Regions from separate parts of the Lentzea sp. NPDC051213 genome, predicted to be linked through region 1. Evidence: riboswitches for the same ligand, from Rfam matches in the RefSeq annotation. Region 1 holds a riboswitch; the other holds the start of a gene.

Evidence for each region. A riboswitch is a leader RNA that binds a small molecule or an ion and turns the genes downstream of it on or off. The one in region 1 is predicted to bind cobalamin.
Region 2: it holds a riboswitch for cobalamin, as region 1 does, so the genes downstream of both, ACIA8G_RS14265 (FecCD family ABC transporter permease) here and metE (5-methyltetrahydropteroyltriglutamate--homocysteine S-methyltransferase) in region 1, are expected to answer to the same signal.

What each region holds. Positions count from the first base shown of each region.
Region 1 covers NZ_JBITEX010000001.1:770,212-777,767, forward strand. Annotated here, with positions in the region: gene ACIA8G_RS03485 (TetR/AcrR family transcriptional regulator) at 1-147, shown strand, start outside; gene ACIA8G_RS03490 (NPP1 family protein) at 148-894, opposite strand; gene metE (5-methyltetrahydropteroyltriglutamate--homocysteine S-methyltransferase) at 1,054-3,279, opposite strand; cobalamin riboswitch at 3,387-3,588, opposite strand; gene ACIA8G_RS03500 (TetR/AcrR family transcriptional regulator) at 3,587-4,147, opposite strand; gene ACIA8G_RS03505 (enoyl-CoA hydratase/isomerase family protein) at 4,227-4,967, shown strand; gene ACIA8G_RS03510 (AMP-binding protein) at 4,960-6,336, shown strand; gene ACIA8G_RS03515 (acyl-CoA thioesterase) at 6,333-6,722, shown strand; gene ACIA8G_RS03520 (amidohydrolase) at 6,719-7,556, shown strand, end outside.
Region 2 covers NZ_JBITEX010000003.1:165,137-172,692, forward strand. Annotated here, with positions in the region: gene ACIA8G_RS14255 (ABC transporter substrate-binding protein) at 1-363, opposite strand, end outside; gene ACIA8G_RS14260 (ABC transporter ATP-binding protein) at 360-1,100, opposite strand; gene ACIA8G_RS14265 (FecCD family ABC transporter permease) at 1,100-2,122, opposite strand; cobalamin riboswitch at 2,158-2,295, opposite strand; gene ACIA8G_RS14270 (hypothetical protein) at 2,320-2,853, shown strand; gene ACIA8G_RS14275 (YciI family protein) at 2,972-3,391, shown strand; gene ACIA8G_RS14280 (3-isopropylmalate dehydrogenase) at 3,448-4,485, opposite strand; gene ACIA8G_RS14285 (S8 family serine peptidase) at 4,780-7,556, opposite strand, start outside.

The DNA.
Region 1 (7,556 bases):
ACGTCGGACACGTCACCGGACGGGCCGACCGACATCCCCAGTCGTGCGATCGCGCTCAGGGTCGCACTCGAAGAGGACCCGCCCCTGATGCTGTCTCCAGCGGAACGGGTCCTCCTGGCCGAGTGGCTCGATCGCGTCGCTAAATGATCACGCGTTCGGGTCGAACGCGATCCCGGCCGGCTTGGCCTGGCCGAGGTTGTAGTTGAACGCGCTGTCCTTGATCGCCAGCGACGCGCTGCCGAAGTTCGCGTTCACCAGGGTGTCGCGCACCCCGGCCGGGAAGCGGTCCCAGCTGACCAGGTCGGGGTACTGGTACACCCCGTAGTGGTTCTCCGCCTGCTCGTTGTAATTCGCGAGCCGGAAGCAGTGCGTGCTGGCGCCGTCCTTGTGGTAAATGATCTTCGGGTGGGTGCCTTCCCACTGCACGTTGCCGCGCGGGTGGGTCTTGTACTTGCCGTGCTCGGACGTCGAGACGTACTGAGCCACGTCGTTCTGCACCCACACGACCACGTGCTCGATGTCGTGGCGGTGACCGCAGCAGTCCCAGCCCGGCACGGCCTGGTCCTTCTCGAAGTACAGGTCGTACAGGTAGGCGCACCAGCCGTTGTTGCACTTGCTGCGGCTGTAGGAGTTGGTGTTGTCCAGATCGGACTGGTCGTGGCAGTTGCCGTTGAGCGCGCCCGAGTTCTTCAGGCCCGGCGCCACCTGTCCGGACGGCGAGATCGCCGGGGTGGGGTAGCAGCCGTCACCGTCGTAGTCGAACGCCGGCTGCCACTTGCCGTCCTCCGCCGCGTAGTTGGCGGGGATGGCCTGCGGTGGATCGGCGAGTGCGATTCCGGGGAACAGCGCGGTGATCAGGAGCGCGCCGGCCAGCGCGGGTAGGAGTTTCCTCAACAGAGGCCTCGATTCCGGGAGCAGGGAGCGGAGAGGCGTGCGAGGCAGAAGGTGGTACATGAACCACGTTCGCGTCTAGGTGGTTCGCCAAATCTTTGCCAGACCGGGAAATTCACAACCCCGAGACGGAATCGATCACGTCCCGGGGTCGCGCTCTCATCAGCCCAGGTCGGCACGCATGCGCAGCGTCGCCGCGACCAGGTTTCGCAATGCCGGCTCCACCTCGGCGTAACCGCGGGTTTTGAGGCCGCAGTCCGGGTTCACCCACAAACGTTCACCTGGCACCGCGCGCACTGCTTCGGTGAGCAGCGAAACGATGTCGTCCTCGTTCGGGACCAGCGGCGAGTGGATGTCGTAGACGCCGGGACCGATGCCGCGCGGGAAGTCGAGGCCCTCCAGAATCTCCATCTTGGACCGTGCGGCCTCGATGGTCGTCACGTCGGCGTCGAGGTCGGAGATCGCGCCGATCACCTCGCCGAACTCCGAGTAGCACAGGTGCGTGTGGATCTGCGTGGCCGGCGTGGCACCCGCGGTGGCGAGCCGGAACGCGCCGACGGACCACTCGATGTAGGCCGGTTGGTCCTTCTGGCGCAACGGAAGGAGCTCGCGCAGCGCCGGTTCGTCCACCTGGATCACCCGGATACCGGCGGCTTCGAGGTCGCGGATCTCGTCCCGCAGCGCCAGCGCGACCTGGGCCGCGGTGTCGGCCAGCGGCTGGTCGTCGCGGACGAACGACCACGCCAGGATCGTCACCGGGCCTGTCAGCATGCCCTTGACCGGCTTGGCCGTCAGCGACTGCGCGTAGGTGCTCCACGGCACCGTCATCGGCTTCGGCCGTGACACGTCACCGTGGATGATCGGCGGCCGCACGCACCGCGAGCCGTAGGACTGCACCCAGCCGAACTGCGTGCTGGCGAAGCCGTCCAGGTGTTCGGCGAAGTACTGGACCATGTCGTTGCGCTCGGGCTCGCCGTGCACCAGCACGTCCAGGCCGATGTCCTCCTGCAGATCGATCACGCGAGCGATCTCGTCCCGCATCCGCTGCACGTACTCGTCCTCGGTGATCTCCCCGCTGCGCACGGCCGCGCGCGCCTTGCGGATGTCGCCGGTCTGCGGGAACGAGCCGATCGTCGTGGTCGCGAGCGGCGGCAGGCCGAGCCGGGCCTGCTGGGCGGCGGCACGGTCCTCGTACGGCGCACGGGAACGGTGCTCCGGCCGCAACGACTCGATGCGCGCCCGCACGTGGTCATCACGCCGTGGCGACGGCACGGTTCGTTTGGCCTCATCGGCCCACGCGCCGTCCGCGCCGTTGCGCAGCGCCTTACCGAGCAGCACGACCTCGCGGACCTTCTGCCGTGCGAAGGCCAGTCGTGCCTGCACGTCCGGCTCGAGATTCTCGGCGTCCAGGTCGTACGGCACGTGCAGCAGCGTGGACGAGGTCGACACGACGACCTCGCGCGCGGAACCCAGCAGGGACGCGGCCTTCGCCAGTGCCGCGTGCAGGTCGGTGCGCCAGACGTTGCGACCGTCGACGAGACCGGCCACCAACGTCTTGTCGCGCAACGCGGGCACGGCGACCGAGGTGTCCGGCGCGCTGACCAGGTCGATGCCGATCGCCTCGACCTGCGACTCGGCCAGGATCGGCAGCGCCGGGCCCAGATCGCCGTAGTAGCCGGTCACCAGCAGCTTCGGCCGGCCGGGCAGGCCGCTCAACGTGCGATACGTGCGGCGCAACGCGTTGAGCTCGGCCGGTGTGCGGTCGGCGGCGAACGCCGGTTCGTCGAGCTGCACCCACTCCACGCCCTCGGCACGCAGCCGGCCGAGGAGCTCGGTGTAGGCCTCCAGCAGCCGGTCCAGCAGCGCCAGCGGTTCGAAACCGGCCTGGGCCGGCTTGGCCAGCAGCAGGAACGTCACCGGGCCGAGCAGCACCGGCCGGGTCGTGACGCCGAGCTCGCGGGCCTCGCGGTACTCCGCGATCGGCTTGTCGCCGGCCAGCCGGAACTCCGTGTCCGGTCCCAGTTCCGGCACCAGGTAGTGGTAGTTCGTGTCGAACCACTTGGTCAGCTCGAGCGCGGTGGCGCCGTCACGGCCCCGCGCGGCGGCGAAGTAGGTGTCCAGTTCGGACAGTCCAAGGTCGCGGAACCGTTGCGGGATGGCGTCGAACAGGAACGCCGTGTCGAGCACCTGGTCGTAGAACGAGAACGTGTTGCCCGGCACCGAGTCCAGTTCGGACAGCTCGGTCCAGGTGTCGGCGCGGAGTCGCCGCGCGGTCCGCCGCAGGGCGGCTTCGTCGATCTTGCCGGCCCAGTACTGCTCGACCGCGCGTTTCAGCTCGCGCTTCGGGCCGATGCGGGGATAACCGAAAACAGTGCTGCCAATGGTCACAGGCTCTCTCCTCGCGAGCGTGCGGAAGCACCGGAGACACGCGCGCAGGGCAGCACAGAAGCTGCGCCCGTTGGCCCGCCCGAGAGGCTCCGGAGCACCGCGCACCTGGTGGCGCGCGGACCGGCGGCAGGTCTTCGGACTCGTGGGCGCAGATCTTGTCCCTACCGGCCGTCGCTTCCCAGATCTGGCAGACCCAGTGCGTATGACGGCTTTCGTTCCCACTCACCGCTGCGGGGCAGTCCCGGATTCGCACCGGGTTCCCTTTTGCTCCACCGGACGAACCGGTGAACCGCTGGCAGGACCGAGACTAGCGGGCCGCACCGAGCATGCCCAGCGCCATGCCCGCGTATTGCATGGTGAGATCACTCAACTTGACCGGCCCTGCAGGCGAATACCAGCGCGATACGCCGCTGCACATCTCCAGCAGGGCCAGGCGGGCGACGTTCGGTTCCGCGACCGTCAGCTGTCGCGCCTTGATCCCCTCGCTGATCGCGTCCTGCCAGAACTGCTCGTACCGGTCGCGCAAGGCGACGATCTCCGCGCGGCGTTCCCCGGTCAGGGCACGCATCTCACCGTCCACGACGAGGGTTTCGCGCGGCTTCTCGGCGTGCGCCTGGACGTGCATCCGCACCAGCGCGATCAGTCGCTCACGTGGATCGCCGGTGATCTGCTCGGCCGCGGCGATCAACGCGGTGAGGCTGGCGCGCATGATCGCGGCGAGCAGGTCTTCCTTGGTGCCCATGTAGTGGTAGAGCGTCGCCGACGAGAGGCCGGCGGCCTGGGCGAGGTCGCGGATGCCGGTGCCGTGGAACCCGCGCTCGGCGAACAACGCCACCGCCGCCTCGCGGACCCGTTCCTCAGTCGACATCACTCGCCCTCTCCCTTGACCGGCACGGTAGCGCGACCTTACCGTCGGACTCAATCGATCGATCGATCGAAGGGGAGAGATGACCGTCGACTACTCGTGTGCCGAGGGCATCGCGCAGGTGCACCTGAACCGCCCGGAACGGCTGAACGCCGTGGTACCGGCGCTGGTGGAGGACCTGCTGGGTGCGTTCGCCGCCGCCCGGCTCGACGAGGCGCGGGTGGTGGTGCTGGCGGGACGCGGCAGGGCGTTCTGCGCCGGGCACGACCTGAAGGAGCCGGTGCCGGCCGAGACGGTCACGCAGACACGGGCCAGGCTGGACCGCATCCAGGACGTCACGCGCGCGATCCGCGCGTTTCCCGGTGTGGTGATCGCCGCGGTGCACGGGTACGCGCTCGGTGCGGGCTGCGAGTTCGCGCTCGGGTGCGATCTGGTGGTGGCGCACGAGGACGCGCGCTTCGGGTTCCCCGAGGTCAGCGTCGGGCTGAGCGTCACCGGCGGGATCTCGGGCCTGCTGCCGCGGATGGTCGGGTTGCCGCGCGCCAAGGAACTGCTCCTGCTGGGCGAGCGGATTCCCGCTGCCCGCGCCTGCGAGTTGGGACTGGTCAACCGGGTCAGCTCCGACCACGAAAAGACCGCGCTGGAACTGGCCGGGTACATCGCCGCGCAGCCGCCGGTCGCGGTGTCGCTGGCCAAACGGGTGCTGGATCTCGGTGCGGACTCGTCGCTCGAGGCTGCCCTGGAGACCGAGGTCGACCACGCGATCCTGACCAGCCTGTCCGGTGAGGGTGACGCGCCGCGAGAGGGGTTCGGCCGTGGCTGACCTGATCACCGCGCTGAAATCCGCTGCCGCGCGCTGGCCGAAGCGGCTCGCCTGGACGTTCGATCCGGGCGGCTCGTTCACGTTCGCCGAGATCGATGCGCTGTCCGACGGGTACGCGCAGGCGTTGCGGGACAAGGGGATCCGGGCGGGCGACCGGGTCGGTCTGATGCTGCGGAACGTGCCGGAGTTCCCGCTGGTCTGGTTCGCGCTGATCAAGCTCGGCGCCACGACCGTGCCGGTCAACGTCAAGTACCGCTCGGTCGACGCCGAGCACGTGCTGTCGACCTCCGAAGCGGTCGCCGTGGTGAGCACGGAGGAGTTCGGGCCGTTGCTCGACGGCCGGGTCGTGCACCACGTCGAGGATCTCAAGCCGGTCGACGGGTTCGTGCAGGAACCGGTGTCCGCGCCGGTGAACCTGCAGTTCACCTCGGGCACCACGGGCAAGCCCAAGGCGTGCGTGCTGTCGCACTCCTACTGGATGACGCTCGGCGGCAGCCTCGTCGAGGAGTTTCCCCGGCTGAGCTCCGACGACGTGATGCTGACCGCGCAACCGTTCTACTACATCGATCCACAGTGGAACGTCGTCGCGGCGCTGCTCGCCGGTGCACATCTCGTTGTGCTGGACGGCTTTCACCCGTCGACGTTCTGGGAGAAGGTCCGCGAGCACCGCGTCACCTACTTCTACTGCCTCGGCGCGATGCCGACGTTGTTGCTGCGGATGCCACCCGACCCGCTGGATCGCTCGCACCAGGTGCGGGTCGTGCAGGCCTCCGCGATCCCGCCTGCACTGCACGCTGAACTGGAAGAACGCTGGGGCGTGGGCTGGTTCGAGGCGTACGGCATGACCGAGACCGGCGCTGACCTGCGGATCACCGCGGACGACCACGACCGGTTCGTCGGCACCGGGTGCCTTGGGCGTCCCGCGGCACATCGCGAGGCGAAGATCGTCGACGGCGAGTTGTGGCTGCGCGGCCCCGGCATGATGGACGGCTACCTCGGGCAGCCTTCGCCTTTTCTGGACGGCTGGTTCCGCACCGGCGACCTGGCGCGGATCGAGGACGGCCGGGTCTACCACCTGGGCCGGATCAAGGACATGATCCGGCGCAGCGGCGAGAACGTGGCCGCGCACGAGGTCGAGGAAGTGCTGATGAGCCATCCCGAGGTGCGGCTCGCGGCCGTGGTCGGCGTGCCGGACGAGATCCGCGGCGAGGAGGTCAAGGCGTTCGTCGTGGGCTCCGTGTCGCCGGACGAGCTGGCCTCCTTCTGCGCGGAACGGCTGGCGTCGTTCAAGGTGCCGCGGTTCTGGGAGTTCCGGGACGACCTGCCGCGCACCCCGTCCGAGCGCGTCGCGAAGGAGCAACTGCGGTGAGCTTCCGCTGGGACAGCCCGGTCTTCTTCGACGAACTCGATCTCAACGGCACCCTGCACAACTCACGCTTCGCCGTGCACGTTGAGCGCGCGCAGTCGGCGTTGTTCGAGGACCTGGGCCTCGGGTGGTCGTCGTACGCCGACCGCGACCCCGACCTGAACTACGTGGTGCGCGAACTGCACGTGGAGTTCCACGCCGCGTTCACCGCACCCGGCCCGCTGCCGGTGGAGATCACCGCCGACCACCTCGGCACCACCAGCGCGCGGTACGGCTTCCGGTGCGGCCACTACGCCTCGGGCTACCGGGTGATCGTGAAGGTCGACGCCGACGGCCGTCCGGCGCCGTGGAGCGACTGGTACCGCAAGGCGTTCGAGGAGCTCGCATGATCAAGGCGGATCTGCTGCTGACGAACGCGGAGTTCGTGACCCTCGACGGCCCGGCCTCCGCGCTGGCCGTGCTGGGCGACCGAATCGTGGCGCTGGAAGAGGTTCCGGCCCGCGAGGTCGTCGACCTGGGCGGCGCGGTCGTCACCCCGGGATTCCACGACGCCCACAACCACATGGCGTGGTTCGGCCTCACGCTGTCCGAAGTGGACTGCCGGGTCTCCGGCCTGGACGAGCTGTACGCGGCGGTCGAAGCCGCCCCGGAAGGCGAGTGGGTCGTCGGTTTCGGCTACGACCAGAACAAGTGCGGCGGCCACCCGACCCGTGAGGGCTTGGACCGCGTCGCCCGCGGCCGCAAGGTGTGGATCAAGCACACGTCCGGCCACATGTGCGTGGTCAACTCGCCCGTGCTGGAGGCGTTGGGGATCTCGGAGAAGGCGGTCGAAGTCTCCGGCGGCCTGGTCGTCACGGACGCGGCCGGCCGCCCGACCGGCCTGCTCCAGGAACAGGCCCAGCAGCTGGTGAACCCGCTCGTGCTCCCGTACCCGGTGGACACGCTGGTCGACGCGATCGACCGCGCCGGCCGGGTGTACCTGGCCGAGGGCGTCACGAGCTGCGTCGAGGCGGGCATCGGCGGCGGCTGGATCGGCAAGTCCCCGGTCGAGCTGGAGGCCTATCATCGAGCCCGAGACCAGGGCAAACTGCACGTCCGCGTCGAACTGATGATCGCCGCCGACGCCCTGCACCCGGTAACGGAACTGGGACTGGGCCTGGATCTCGGCGTGCGCACCGGCTTCGGTGACGACTGGCTCCGCATCGGCCCGACCAAGATCTTCT
Region 2 (7,556 bases), on a different contig from region 1:
GAAACCGTAGTTCCAGCCGGCGAACACGAAGTCGGCGTTGGCGCCCTGCACGACCTCTTTGGAGATCTTGTCGGACAGGTGCTTCACACTGTCGAAGTCGGCCTTCCACGGAGACGTGCGGACGTCGACGGTGTCGGTGCCGTCCACCACGTACCCGGCCATGCGGTCCTTGAGGCCCAGCGCGAACATCAGCTCGGTGATGCCGGTGTCGTTGGTGACCACTTTGGACGGCACCTTGTCGAACGTGACGTCCTGGCCGCAGTTCTTGACGGTCACCGGGTCGGACTTCGAGGTGTCCTGCGCGACCGTGGCGCCGCAGCCCGTGACGAGCAGCAGGGTGGCGACGGCGAGGGCGGTTCTCAAGGGGTGACCTCCTGGTCGAACAGGAGCTGGGGAACTCCCGTGGTGGGGTGGGTGACGACGTGCGCGGTGACGTGGAAGACCTTGGCGATCAGTTCCGGGGTGAGGACCTCGTGCGGGGTGCCGCCGGCGACGAGCCGTCCTTCGTCGAGCACGTACAACGTGTCGCAGTAGGACGCCGCGAGGTTGAGGTCGTGCAGCACGGTGATGACGGTCCTGCCGAGATCGCGCGTCAGGCGCAGCACGTCGATCTGGTGGCGGATGTCGAGGTGGTTGGTGGGCTCGTCGAGCACGAGCACGTTCGGTTCCTGCGCGAGGGCCCTGGCGATGAGCACGCGCTGGCGCTCGCCGCCGGACAGGCTGAGGAAGCTCCTGCCCGCCAGGTGCGAGGCGTCCACTGTGGCCAGTGCCTCGGCGCAGACGCGCACGTCCCTCGCCGGGTCGCGCTCGTGCGGCAACCTGCCCATCTCCACGACCTCGGCGACCGTGAAGTCGAACTCGACCTGCGACTCCTGGGTGAGGGCGGCCAGGTCCCTGGCGACGTTCAGTCGCTTGTGGACGTTCTCGCCGCCGACCAGCACGGCTCCCCCGGTCGGCTTCAGCGCCCGGTAGACGCAGCGCAGCGTGGTCGACTTGCCGCTGCCGTTGGGGCCGACGATGCCGACGACCTCGTTCTCCGCGCGGAAGGTGATGTCCTCGACGATGCCCTTGACGGTCACGCCGCGCAGTTCGACCAGCATCAGCGTCCTCCGAAGACGTAGGCCTTGCGGCGCATGAGGAACACGAAACAGGGCACCCCGAGCGCGGCGGTGATCACGCCCAGCGGCAGCTCTTCCGGTGCCGCCAGCAGGCGTGCCGCGACGTCCACCCAGACCAGGAAGCTGGCGCCCGCGAGCGGCACCAGCGGCAGCACCTTGCGGTGATCCGCGCCCACGACCATGCGCGTCAGGTGCGGAAGCATCAGCCCGACGAACCCGACGGCGCCGCTGACCGCGACCAGCACACCGGTCATGGCGGCGGTGATGAGGAACAGGTGGGTGCGCAGGCGTTGCACGGGCACGCCTAGCGTGGTCGCGGTCTCGTCCCCCATCGCCAACGCGTTGAGAGGCCGCGCCTTGGTCAGCAGGTAGGCGATGCCGAGTGCGGTCACCAGCGCGGCCACGGGCAACGACTGCCAACTGGCCCCGCCCAGACTGCCGAGCAGCCACAGCATGGCGGCGCGCGAGGCGTCACCGCGCGGCGCCTGGAAGACGAGCAGCATCGCGACGGCGGAGAACCCGTAGCCGAGCGCGGTGCCGGTCAGCACCAGCTTCAGCGGCGTTAGTCCGCGGTTCGTGCGTGCGGTGAGGTAGACGAGCACGCTCGCCGCCAGCGCGGTCACGAACGCGCCGAACGACATCGCGTAGACCCCGAGCGAGGAGAACACCCCGAGCGTCGCCACGGCGATCGCCCCCACGCTCGCACCCGAGGAGATGCCGAGCACGTACGGGTCGGCCAACGCGTTGCGCACCATCGCCTGCATGGCCACGCCGACGGCGGCGAGCCCGGCCCCGACCACGGCGGCGAGCAGCACGCGAGGCAGCCGGATGTCCCAGACGATGTGGTACTGCCCGGCGAGGTCCGCCGGAATCACCCCGCCGGCGATGGCGGCGTGCAGGAGTTCGGCTGTCTGCCCGAACGGAATGCTGACAGGCCCGAGCGCAACGCCCGCCACGATGCTGATGGCGAGCACGCCGACGAGCGCGCTGATCTTCGCGATCACTTGGTCCCTTCCCGCAATCCACGGCAGGAGTCGGAGCTTGTTGGACAGCCGTGTGCGGGTATTCGGGCTCGCCCCCGGTGATGGGGACCTACCGTTGCGGGTCAGCGCCGGATTTCGACCGGACTTCCCCCGTGCACGACGTCCGCACTGTAACCCGCGCTTGTGCACAAAATCGCCACCGAGGTCGTCTAGGTGACATGGACCTCGGTACCCGAAGACAGTTGAGGCGCGAGCGGTTGAGGCGCGAGCACGGCACCCCGGCGGCGACGATCTTCAAGGACGAGACCACCGCGGCCTGGATCGCGCTGGTCATGATCTGCGTGGGCGTCAGCGCCGGCAGCTTCGGGCACATGCCGATCGCCCACGCGCTGGAGCGGATCTACTGCACGCCCGTGGCCTGCGCGTCGCTGCCTCAGGCGCTGACCGGCTGGGCGATCGCGGTCGCGCCGCTACCGGTGTTCCTCTGGCGCCGCGACCTGGCCGTCTACCTGGGCCTGCTCCTGGTCACCTTCATGAGCACGTTGTTCGTCACGTCCAACCAGGACATCCCGGTCGAGATCAACCCGATCATCGACCTCTGGGTGCTGTCGCTGACCTACTTCGTCGTGGGCATGCTGTTCGTGCCGCTCAGCCTCGGGATCTCCCGTCTGGTCAGGCCGTCCCGGCGGGCGGTGGTGGTCGCCGCCCAGCACTGGCTCCTGCTGGCCGTCCTCGTCCTGTGGCTGGCGTGATCTGCGAAGGAAGAAAGTTCGAAAACTTCCGGGGTGTGCTGTCGATTCGGCATGCGGCCCGTTCGACCTGTGGATGCCAAGGGCCTGACGCGGCCCCCGGAACGCAGGGAGACACACCATGAAGTTCATGATGATCTGGCGCGCGACCGACGAGGCCTTCGCGAACATGGGCGAGTTCGACTTCGAGAAGATGCTGGAGACGGTCGGCCGGTACAACGACGACATGATCCGCGCGGGCGTGTTGCTGGCCGCGGAAGGCCTCTCCGACCCCTCCGAGGGCGTGGTCGTCGACTTCTCCACCGAGCCGCCGGTCGTCACGGACGGCCCGTACGGCGAGACCAAGGAGCTGTTCAACGGCTTCTACATCATCAACGTCGCCTCCAAGGAAGAGGCGATCGAGTGGGCCAAGCGCGCACCGATGACCGGGCCCGGCTTCAAGACCGAGATCCGCCGCGTTCCCACGATCGACGAGTTCCCGCAGGACAACGAGTGGATCAAGAAGGAGCGGGCGTGGCGTGAGTCCACCGGCCAGCTCTGAAACACCAAGGCCCGGCCGGAGTCTCCCGGCCGGGCCTTGGTACGTGCGAAGAAACCTCAGCCCGTGCGCACGTTCGACGAAACGAGCGCCGCGAGCCGGTCACCGATGGCGTAGGTCTGGCCAGGCGACTGGTGGTCACGGGTCGCCAGATCGAAGGCCACGGAGGCCTCGATCCGGCGGGACGACTCGTGCTCGCCGAGGTGGTCGAGCAGCAGTGCCACCGACAGCACGGCGGCCGTCGGGTCCGCGATGCCCTGGCCCGCGATGTCCGGTGCGGAACCGTGCACCGGCTCGAACATCGACGGGTTGCGCCGCGTCACGTCCATGTTGCCCGACGCGGCCAGGCCGATTCCGCCCGTGACGGCGGCGGCCAGGTCGGTCAGGATGTCGCCGAACAGGTTGTCCGTCACGATCACGTCGTACCGGCCGGGGTCGGTGACCAGGTGGATCGTCGCCGCGTCCACGTGCTGGTACGCCACCGTCACGTCCGGGTGCTGCAACGAGACCTCCTCGACGACGCGCGACCACAACGAGCCGGCGTGCGTGAGGACGTTCGTCTTGTGCACCAGCGTCAGGTGTCGGCGCGGGCGGAGTGACGCGCGGGCGAAGGCGTCGCGGACGACGCGCTCCACGCCGAACGACGTGTTGATCGAGACCTCGGTGGCGATCTCGTGCGGTGTGTCCTTGCGGAGCAGACCGCCGTTGCCCGCGTACGGGCCCTCGGTGCCCTCGCGGACCACCACCATGTCGATCTCCGGCGGGTCCGCGAGCGGGCTGCGGACTCCGGGGTAGAGACGAGCGGGGCGGAGGTTCACGTGGTGGTCGAGTTCGAAGCGCAGACGCAGGAGCAGACCGCGCTCCAGAATTCCGCTCGGCACCGACGGATCGCCCACCGCGCCGAGCAGGATCGCGTCGTGCTGGCGGAGCTCACCGAGCACCGACTCGGGCAACAACTCTCCCGTGGCGTGCCAGCGCGCCGCGCCGAGGTCGTAGCGAGTGATCTCGGCCGCCGGAACGACCTCGCCGAGGACCTTCAGGGCCTCAGCGATGACCTCGGGCCCGATCCCGTCTCCTGGGATCACTGCGAGCCGCATCCACACACCTCCCAGGTGTCAGTCCCCAATTAGTGGGACTACTTTCCTTCGCGAAAGGCTACCGGCAACGCCGCCACTCGCCGCATGCCGGACACCCCTTCGGGGTGTTCTCTCCCGTACTGCGGGACACCCACACGGCCCATTACCCACTTTCGTGTGTCACTCGACCGCAGTACAGCTGTCGCGTCAAGGGGTGACGGCCCCTGCTCACAAAAGTAACGCGGGGGCCCCGCGTTACCTCTGGGGTAACGCGGGGCCCCCGCGTGACGTCAGGAAACGTCGGAGGAGACGCTGCTAGTAGGCGGAGCCTCGTCCACTTGAGCGGACCGTGACGACCGACGCGCGATCGCCGTTGGCGTTGTGGTGGTTGAGCACCAGCAGGCCCTCGGACTTGTCTGCCTTCAGCGCCGCCTCGTCCCGGTTCACCACGAGCGCGGTGCCCGGCTTGGCGACGTAGGACAGCGCCGCGTCGCCGCCGCCCTGCACCCACAGACCCGGCTTGAGCGGGTCGAAGGACAGGTTGCGGTCGATGACGTCGACCAGCTTGTTCGCGTTGCCCGGCGCCGCGTAGTAGCCGCCGGTGCCGACGACGTACGAGATCCGCGACGTGTCCTTCGCCGGGTCGATGCCCAGTGCCGTGAGCAGCACCGGCAGGACCACGACGTTGGTGTCGGCGGTGTTCGTGTCCACATCGCCGAACTGGCCGTTGACCGCCTGGATGTCGACTTCCTTCTCCGTCTTGAGGTCGATCGTCGTCGCGACCAGCAGATCGGTGTCGGTCAGGCGGGTCGCGAACGTCTCGAAGTCCGCGGTCCCGTCACCATCCACGTCGATGTCGACGAACGGGATGGTGTTCATGCCGAGGTTGTACCAGTTGCCCCACGTCGCGACACCGAACGCGAGCAGCGACTCCTCCGGCTTGCCCTGGGCCTTGGCGAGCGGGGCCGTGGAGGCCGCGCCGACGTAACGCAGGTCGCCGCCCTTGGCGGTCTCGTTGAGCGCGCAGTTCTCGGTGACGTTCTTGCGGCAGTCACGCAGCTTCGGCGACTGGGCCTGCAGTTCGAGGACGCTGACCAGCGAGCGGTAGGCCTGCGTGCCCGTGCCCTGGTCGACGCCGCGGCCGGTCAGGTTGAGGACCGCCTGCTTGTCGTTGCCGCGGAAGCGGAGGCTGTCCGCGGTGTTGATGTCCGCGACCGGCTTCGGCGCCGCGTAGACCGACAGGCGCAGCGGAACCGTGGCACCGGCGGTCGGCGTGAGCGTCACGCGACCGGAGGCGTCCGCGAGGAACTGACGCGGCGTGTCGAGCTGCGTCGGCGCGACGGTCGAGTCGACCGTCTTGCGCAGCGCCTTGGGGTCGTCGATCTTCAGGGTGACCTTGACGCGCGCGACACCGCGCGGGCTCAGCTTCACCTTGTCCTGCGAGAGCACGTAGCTCACACCGGGGATCGACGTGGCGGCCGTGTAGCCGACCTTGTACTCCACCGACTTCGTGGACTTGTTGACGATCTTGATCGTCTTGGTCTTCGAGACCGGCTTGGCGACCTCGACGACGCCGAAGTTCGCGCTCACGTAGCCGTTGTCCTCTTCGACGTACGCGAGGACCTGGTTGTCGATCGCGGCCTTGCCGTCGACGCGGCCGGTGCCGACCCGGTTGGGCGCGAAGGTCTTGCCGTTCTCCTTCACGTCCGCACCGGCGGTGTTCATGATCGAGGCCTTGACCTCTTCCAGCGACCAGTCCGGGTGCGCCTGGCGCACCAGGGCGGCGATGCCGGCGACGTGCGGGGACGCCATCGACGTACCGGAGATCACCAGGCGGTCGTTGCCGGAGCCGACGGCCGTCGAGGAGATCGTGTCACCGGGAGCCGCGACGTCGGGCTTGATCGACCCGCTGCGCGTGCCACGGCTGGTGAACGCGCTCGGCGTGTCCGAAATGGACTGCTCGTACGTCGGCACCGTGGTGCGCAGGGAGCCCGCGAGGCGGACGGTCAGCGTGCCCGCGTCCAGCAGCGGACGCACCTGGCTGGTGGCGTCGCCGGTGAACTGGAAGACCGGGATGGTCGCGTTGCCGGCGATGCCCGCGTTGAAGTTGTTCAAAGTGGACGAAAGCACCACGCCCGCCGCACCGGCGGCCTGCGCGTTGTTGGTGCGGCCGCCCGAACCACAACGGCGCGTCGAGTCGACGTCGTCCCATTCCAGCCACACGTACTTGCCCGCGAGAGCCTCGGTGATCGGCTGGCAGCCGTCGAGGTTGCCCGCCTGGGTCAGCTTCACGACCGGCAGCGTCTTGTCGTAGGTCAGGTAGCCGGTGAAGTTCTGGCTGTACTGGCCGGGCTTCGTCTGGCCGTTCGCCACGGCACCGTCGCGCAGCACGAACGAGTCACGCGTGGACGCGACGGTCAGCGCCTCGGGCGTGTTGCCCGGCGAGCCGCCGATGTCGTAGAGGTCGCCGCCGTTGCCCGCGGAGAAGACCGGCATGACGCCGACCTTGTACAGCTTCTTGACGAACAGGCTGTCCGGGTCGTCCGGGGCACCGTAGTCGCTGCCGAGCGACAGGTTGACCACGTCGAGGTGGTCGGAGAAGTCGCCGTCGCCGTCGGGGTCGAGCGACCAGTCGAGCGCCTGCGAGGTGACGTTGGTCGAACCGTCGCAGCCGAAGACCTTCAGCGCGTAGATCAGGGCCTTCGGCGCGGTGCCGGGGCCGATCTTCATCGCGTTGAGCTTGTCGGCGTCGAGCTTGGTGTAGTCACCCTTGAACGTGCTGCCGTCGGCGTTCTCACCGAAGCCGGCCGTGGTGCCCGCGACGTGCGAGCCGTGGCCGTTGCAGTCGATCGGGTTCGCGTCCGGCTTCGGCGTGTTGATCGCCGGGTCCTTGCTCTCCCCGTCGTAGTCCTCGCCGACGAAGTCGTAACCGCCGACGACCTTCGCGGTCGGGAAGTTCGGGTCCTTCGCACGCGGGTCGACGGCGCGGAACGCGTCGACCGTGCCGGGACCACCGAAGTTCGCGTGCGTGTAGTCGACGCCGGTGTCGATGATGCCGACCCGGACGTCGTCGCCGAGCTTGCCGTACTGCG